DNA from 2 places in the Micromonospora sp. Mcm103 genome. Region 2 is predicted to be linked to the other one. Evidence: predicted binding sites of a transcription regulator. Region 2 holds the regulator's gene; the other holds the start of a gene.
What was found. The regulator HrcA, encoded in region 2, represses chaperone genes, less so after heat shock. The targets are predictions, from matches to a motif close to GGTTNGCACNCTCNNNNNGAGNGTGCNAACC.
Positions count from the first base shown of each region.

Region 1: a site for HrcA is predicted at 1,206-1,236, ahead of groES (co-chaperone GroES). Genes of this name have one in related genera too.

Region 1 covers NZ_JALJRJ010000005.1:14,421-17,829, reverse strand. The annotation lists gene OC439_RS09035 (THUMP-like domain-containing protein) at 1-1,114, opposite strand, end outside; gene groES (co-chaperone GroES) at 1,369-1,683, shown strand; gene groL (chaperonin GroEL) at 1,754-3,403, shown strand.
Region 2 covers NZ_JALJRJ010000019.1:59,489-62,897, reverse strand. The annotation lists gene OC439_RS22425 (16S rRNA (uracil(1498)-N(3))-methyltransferase) at 1-536, opposite strand, end outside; gene dnaJ (molecular chaperone DnaJ) at 538-1,683, opposite strand; gene hrcA (heat-inducible transcriptional repressor HrcA) at 1,757-2,779, opposite strand; gene OC439_RS22410 (DUF4870 domain-containing protein) at 3,012-3,409, shown strand, end outside.

The DNA.
Region 1 (3,409 bases), on a different contig from region 2:
GCTCCAGCGCCGACCCGCGTTTGCGGATCTCGACCCGCCCGACCCGCCGTTCCCGCAGCAGGGCGCGCAGCCGCTTCAACGAGAACGGCAGCACGTCGGTGATCTCCAGGCAGCGGGCGAACGGGGTGGGCCGGGCCTCGTCGGCGTACAGGTAGGCGATCGAGGGGTCGGCGAGCGTGGCGTCGAGGTCGGTGGCCAGCTCGGCGACCAGGTGCGCGCGTACCACCGCCGGATCCGGGTCGTAGAGGAAGCGCCGGACCGGTCCCACCGGCGCCTCCTGTGCGCCCGTGCCGGTTAGGTGATAGGAAGGGACCCTTTTACTACCGGAGGCGTTAATAGGGGGCCCTTCCTTCTCGCGCAGCACTGTGGCGCGGCGCGGGACCTCGGCCAGGTCACCGCACCAGAGCGCCGCCTCGACCAGGTCGCCGTCCACGCTCACCCACTCCGCCTCGGCGCCGCCCGGGATCAGCGCGTGGTCCAGCCCGGGTGCCACCTTCACCGCGGTGCGCGGCACCCGCGCGGCCAGGCCGGTGACGAAGTCCCACGGCGGGGAGTAGGCGTTCGGGTCGAAGACGCGCCGCCCGGTGCCGGCCCGCCGCCGCGCCGGGTCGCAGAACACCGCGTCGACCCCGCTCACGTCGAACGCCGTGGCGTCACCGCACTCGACTGTCACCAGGTCGGCGAGCCCGGCCGCCTCGGCGTTCGCGGCGGCCATCGTGGCGGTGAGCGGGTCGGCCTCCACCGCGTACACCCGGATGCCGGCGCGGGCCGCGGCGAGCGCGTCGGCCCCCAGCCCGCACCCCAGGTCGGCCAGCGTGGTCACGCCCGCGGCGCGCAGCCGCGCGGCGCGCCGGTCCGCGACCACGCGGCGGGTGGCCTGCTCCAGCCCCGCCCGGGTGAGGAACATCCCGGCCGCGAAAGGGCCGAACTTGCCTGCCGCCCGGCGGCGCAGCTCCGCCTGGGTCAGCGCCGCGGCCGCGAGCCCGCCGGGGATGCCGGCCGAGCGCAGCGCGGCCGCCGCCGCCAGCGGGTCGCCGCCGGCCACCCGCTCGGCCGCGGCGAGCGCCGCCGACCCCTCGGGGGTACGCAGCGCGGCTAGCTGGTCGAGATCCACGCGCTCATTCTCCCGGCCCGGTTCCGGCGCGACACGGAGGGCGACGCGTTGGCACTCTCCTTGACGGAGTGCTAGCCGAGGAATAACCTGCGATTAGCACTCTCACCCTGAGGGTGCCAACGCCCGAGCCTCGTGCCCGGGGGTTGAGCGCCAGGCGGACCGGCACCCGCGACGACGGCCCCGCCCGGTGGCATGTGGCAGATTGACGCTGGTCGGCGTGCCGGCCGGCAACGACACCAAGTACCCGGGAGGGTATGCCCGTGACTACCGCGACCAAGGTTGCGATCAAGCCGCTCGAGGACCGCATCGTGGTCCAGGCGAACGAGGCCGAGACCACCACCGCCTCGGGCATCGTGATCCCCGACACCGCCAAGGAGAAGCCGCAGGAGGGCACCGTCCTCGCTGTCGGCCCGGGCCGGATCGACGACAAGGGCAACCGCGTGCCGATCGACGTGAAGGTCGGCGACACCGTCCTCTACTCGAAGTACGGCGGCACCGAGGTCAAGTACGCCGGCGAGGAGTACCTGGTGCTCTCCGCCCGCGACGTCCTCGCGGTCATCGAGAAGTAAGCAACCGATCAGTGTCGTTGCCCCGGTCCGGCTCGCCGGGCCGGGGCAACGTCGCTTCGAAGGGATACTGATGGCGAAGATCCTCAGCTTCTCGGACGACGCCCGGCACCTGCTCGAGCACGGTGTCAACGCCCTCGCGGACGCGGTGAAGGTCACCCTCGGCCCGCGCGGGCGCAACGTCGTCCTGGACAAGAAGTTCGGTGCGCCCACGATCACCAACGACGGCGTGACCATCGCCAAGGAGATCGAGCTCACCAACCCGTACGAGAACCTCGGCGCGCAGCTGGTCAAGGAGGTGGCGACCAAGACCAACGACGTCGCCGGCGACGGGACCACCACCGCCACCGTGCTGGCCCAGGCCATGGTCCGTGAGGGCCTGCGCAACGTGGCCGCCGGCACCAACCCGACCGGCCTGAAGCGGGGCATCGACGCGGCGGCCGCCAAGGTCTCCGAGGCGCTGCTCGGCAAGGCCGTCGAGGTCTCCAGCAAGGAGTCGATCGCGCACGTCGCGACCGTCTCCGCGCAGGACGCCGCCATCGGTGAGCTGATCGCCGAGGCGATGGAGAAGGTCGGCCGCGACGGTGTCATCACCGTCGAGGAGGGCTCCGCGCTCACCACCGAGCTGGAGGTGACCGAGGGTCTCCAGTTCGACAAGGGCTTCATCTCCCCGAACTTCGTCACCGACCTGGAGGCGCAGGAGGCGGTCCTGGAGGACCCGTACATCCTGATCACCACCCAGAAGATCTCGGCGATCGAGGAGCTGCTGCCGCTGCTGGAGAAGGTCCTCCAGAACAACAAGCCGCTGCTCATCGTCGCCGAGGACGTCGAGGGCCAGGCCCTGTCCACGCTCGTGGTGAACGCGCTGCGCAAGACCGTCAAGGTCTGCGCGGTCAAGGCCCCCGGCTTCGGCGACCGCCGCAAGGCGATGCTCCAGGACATGGCGATCCTCACCGGTGCCGAGCTGGTCGCCCCGGAGCTGGGCTACAAGCTCGACCAGGTCGGCCTGGAGGTGCTGGGCACCGCCCGCCGCGTCGTGGTCGACAAGGAGAACACCACTGTCGTCGACGGTGGCGGCCAGGCCGCCGAGGTCGCCGACCGGGTCGCGCAGATCCGTAAGGAGATCGAGGCCTCCGACTCCGAGTGGGACCGGGAGAAGCTGGCCGAGCGGCTGGCGAAGCTCTCCGGCGGCATCGCCGTGATCAAGGTCGGCGCGGCCACCGAGGTCGAGATGAAGGAGCGCAAGCACCGCATCGAGGACGCCATCGCCGCGACCAAGGCCGCGGTCGAGGAGGGTACGGTTCCGGGTGGCGGCGCCGCCCTGGCCCAGATCCTGCCGGCGCTCGACGACGACCTGGGCTTCACCGGTGACGAGAAGGTCGGCGTCTCGATCGTGCGCAAGTCGCTCGTCGAGCCGCTGCGCTGGATCGCCCAGAACGCCGGCCACGACGGCTACGTGGTGGTGCAGAAGGTCGTCGGCCAGGACTGGGGCTACGGCCTCGACGCCGCCACCGGCGAGTACGTCGACCTGGCCAAGTCCGGCATCATCGACCCGGTGAAGGTGACCCGCAACGCGGTCAGCAACGCCGCCTCGATCGCCGGCCTGCTGCTCACCACCGAGAGCCTCGTGGTGGAGAAGCCGGCCGAGCCGGAGCCGGCCGGCGGTGGGCACGGCCACTCGCACGGCCACGGCCACGGCCACCAGCACGGCCCGGGCTTCTGACCCGAG
Region 2 (3,409 bases):
CGGTCCTGCGCGCCCTCGTGCAGCACGAACGCCCCGGCCGCACCGGCGATCCGGCGGGCCACCGAGGCGGTGGACTCGTCCGGCGCGCCGGCCACCACCGGCAGCCACGGGCGGCGGGCCTGCTTGGCCGCCTCGCGGGCGGTCGCGACCCACTTCTGCCGGGCCCGTTCGCCCCGCTCGCCCCGCCACTGCGCCACCGAGCGGGACGCCGCCCAGGGCACGATCTCGTCCACCCCGACCTCGGTCATCGCCTGCACGGCGAGTTCGCCCCGGTCGCCCTTGGCGATGCCCTGCACCACGACGAGCCGGGGCACCGGCGCGTCCGCGTACCCCCGGCTCGTGACCCGCAGGTCGAGCGTGCCGCGGCCGACGGCGGTGACCACCGCGGCGGCGGTGCCGCCCCGGCCGTCGGCGAGCACCAGTTCCTCGCCGACGCGCAGCCGCTGCACGGTGGCCGCGTGGTGGCCCTCCGGGCCGTCCAGCGTCAGCGTGTCACCGGTGGGCAGCGCCTCGACCAGGAACAGCGGCGCGGACACCTCAGGCGTGCCCGTTGAAGGCGTCGCGCATCCGGGAGAAGAAGCCGCCCTGCTTGGTCAGCTCGGCGACCTCCTCGCCGCGGGTCTTGGCGAAGTCGCGCAGCATCCGCTCCTGGTCGGCGTCGAGCTTGGTCGGGGTACGCACGTCCAGGTGCACGTAGAGGTCACCCCGGCCGGTGCCGCGCAGGTGCGGTACGCCCCGGGCGCGCAGCCGCAGCGTGCTGCCGGGCTGGGTGCCGGGCTTGACGTCGACCGTCTCCTCGCTGTCCAGCGTCTTGATGGTCAGCCGGGTGCCGAGCGCGGCGGCGGTCATCGGCACCGTGACCCGGCAGTGCAGGTCGTCGCCCTTGCGGGAGTAGACGTCGTGCGGCCGCTCGTGGATCTCGACGTAGAGGTCACCGGCGGTGCCGCCACCCGGGCCGACCTCGCCCTGCTGGGCCAGGCGGATCCGCATGCCGTCCTCGACCCCGGCGGGGATCTTGACGGTCAGCGAGCGGCGGGTGCGTACCCGGCCGTCACCCGCGCAGGTGGGGCAGGGGTGCGGGATGGTGGTGCCGTAGCCCTGGCAGACGGTGCACGGCCGGGCGGAGACCACCTGACCGAGGAAGGTCCGCTGCACCGACTGCACCTCGCCCCGGCCGCCGCACGCCTCGCAGGTGGCCAGGTGGGTGCCGGCGGCGGTGCCGGCGCCGGAGCAGGTGGTGCAGAGCACCGCGGTGTCGACGGTGATCGGCGCCTCGACGCCGAACGCGGTCTCGTTGAGGTCCAGCTCCAGGCGCAGGATCGCGTCCGCGCCGGGGCGGGTACGCGGACGCGGCCCCCGGCTGCCGCCCGCGGCGCCGCCGAAGAACGCGTCCATGATGTCCTGGAAGCCGACGAACGGACCGGCGCCGCCGGGCCCGCCCGGGCCGCCCATGCCACCGCCGCCCGGGGCGAGCGGGTCGCCGCCCAGGTCGACGATCTGCCGCTTCCGGTCGTCCGAGAGGACCTCGTACGCGGCGTTGATGTCCTTGAACTTCTCCTGGGCCTCCGGGTCCGGATTGACGTCCGGGTGGAACTGCCGCGCCAGCTTGCGGTAGGCGCGCTTGATCTCGTCGTCGGAGGCGTCCCGGCTCACGCCGAGAATGCCGTAGTAGTCCCTGGCCACTGCGTTAGGTGTCCTCATGTTCGTCTCGCGTCGCTCCGGTCGTCGGCCGGAACCGGCCGTCGGCCCTGACTGGTCAGTTCTGGGCCAGCAGTTCGCCCACGTAGCGTGCCACGGCCCTCACCATGGCGATATTGCCGGGGTAGTCCATCCGGGTCGGCCCGAGCACGCCGAGCCCGCCGACGATCGTGCTGCCCGGTCCGTAGCCGGTGCTGACCACCGAGGCGGCCCGCAGGTTGTCGAATTCGTTCTCGTCGCCGATGAGCACCCGGGTGGTGCTCGGCTCGGTCTCGCCGATCAGCTTGAGCAGTACGACTTCTTCTTCGAGCGCCTCCAGGATGGGCCGCAGCGAACCCTGGAAGTCGAGCAGGCCACCCCGGGTGAGGTTGGCCTGGCCGGCCAGCGCGAGGCGCTCCTCGTGCCGTTCCACGAGGGTTTCCAGCAGCACTGTGGAGAGCGTCGTCATGGCCGGGCGCAGATGCGGCGCGGACTCCTCGACGAGCGCCTGCACCAGCGGAGGCGTCTCGGCGAGCTGGCAGCCGACGAGTTTCTCGTTCACCAGCCGGCGCAGGTCGGTCACGTCGTCGGCGGGCACCGGGGCGGGCAGTTCGACCAGCCGCTGCTCGACCCGGCCGGTGTCGGCGATCATGACGACCATCAGCCGGGTGGTGGAGATCGGCACCAGCTCCAGGTGACGCACCTTGGACCGGGCCAGGCTCGGGTACTGCACCACCGCCACCTGACGGGTGAGCTGGGCGAGCAGCCGGACCGTGCGGTGCACCACGTCGTCCAGGTCGACGGCGCCGACCAGGAAGCGCTCGATCGCCCGGCGCTCGGCCGGGCTGAGCGGCTTGACCCGGGACAGCCGGTCGACGAAGAGGCGGTAGCCGCGGTCGGTGGGCACCCGGCCGGCGCTGGTGTGCGGCTGCCGGATGTAGCCCTCCTCCTCCAGCACCGCCATGTCGTTGCGCACGGTGGCGGGCGAGACGCCGAGCTGGTGCCGCTCGACCAGGGCCTTGCTGCCGACCGGTTCCTGCGTGGCGACGTAGTCCTCGACGATCGCGCGCAGCACGGCGAGTTTGCGGTCGTCGAGACCCATTCCCCACCTCCTGACGCACCTCGGCCGGGCCGGCACGCGGCATCCGCCGGGCGGCTGGCACTCGACTGTAGCGAGTGCCAGTCTACGTCGGCACCCCCGCCGACGCGATGATCGCCTGACGGACCTGCGGTGCGGCCCACCACACAGCGCCGCCCACCAGGGCCGAACAGCCGGTCATCGTCGGTCTGTGTCGCTCTGGTGCGGGTTGACCGGTGCCCCTACCGTGGCGACCATGACAGAACCTCCTCGCCCTCCAGGGGCAGGGGACTCCGGCCCCCAGCCCGACCCGTCGGCGCCCTACGGCTCGTCGCCGGGCAGCGAACCGCCCACCGCTCCACTGTCCGGGGCGCCGGGCGCCGGCGGCTATCCCCCGCCCGGTGACTATCCGCCCCCGGGCGGCTACCCGCCCCCGGGCGGCGGCTACCCCCCGCCGGGTGGTTACCCCCCGCCGGGCGGCATGCCCGGCTCCCCCGCCGGTGGCGGGTACGGCCCGGCCTCCTACGCCAACAACGACGAGAAGACGTGGGCCCTGGTGGCGCACTTCGGCGGCGCCGCCGGTGTCATCGTCGGTGGCGGTCTGCTCGGCTGGGTCGCCCCGCTCATCGCGATGATGACCCGCGGTCAGCAGTC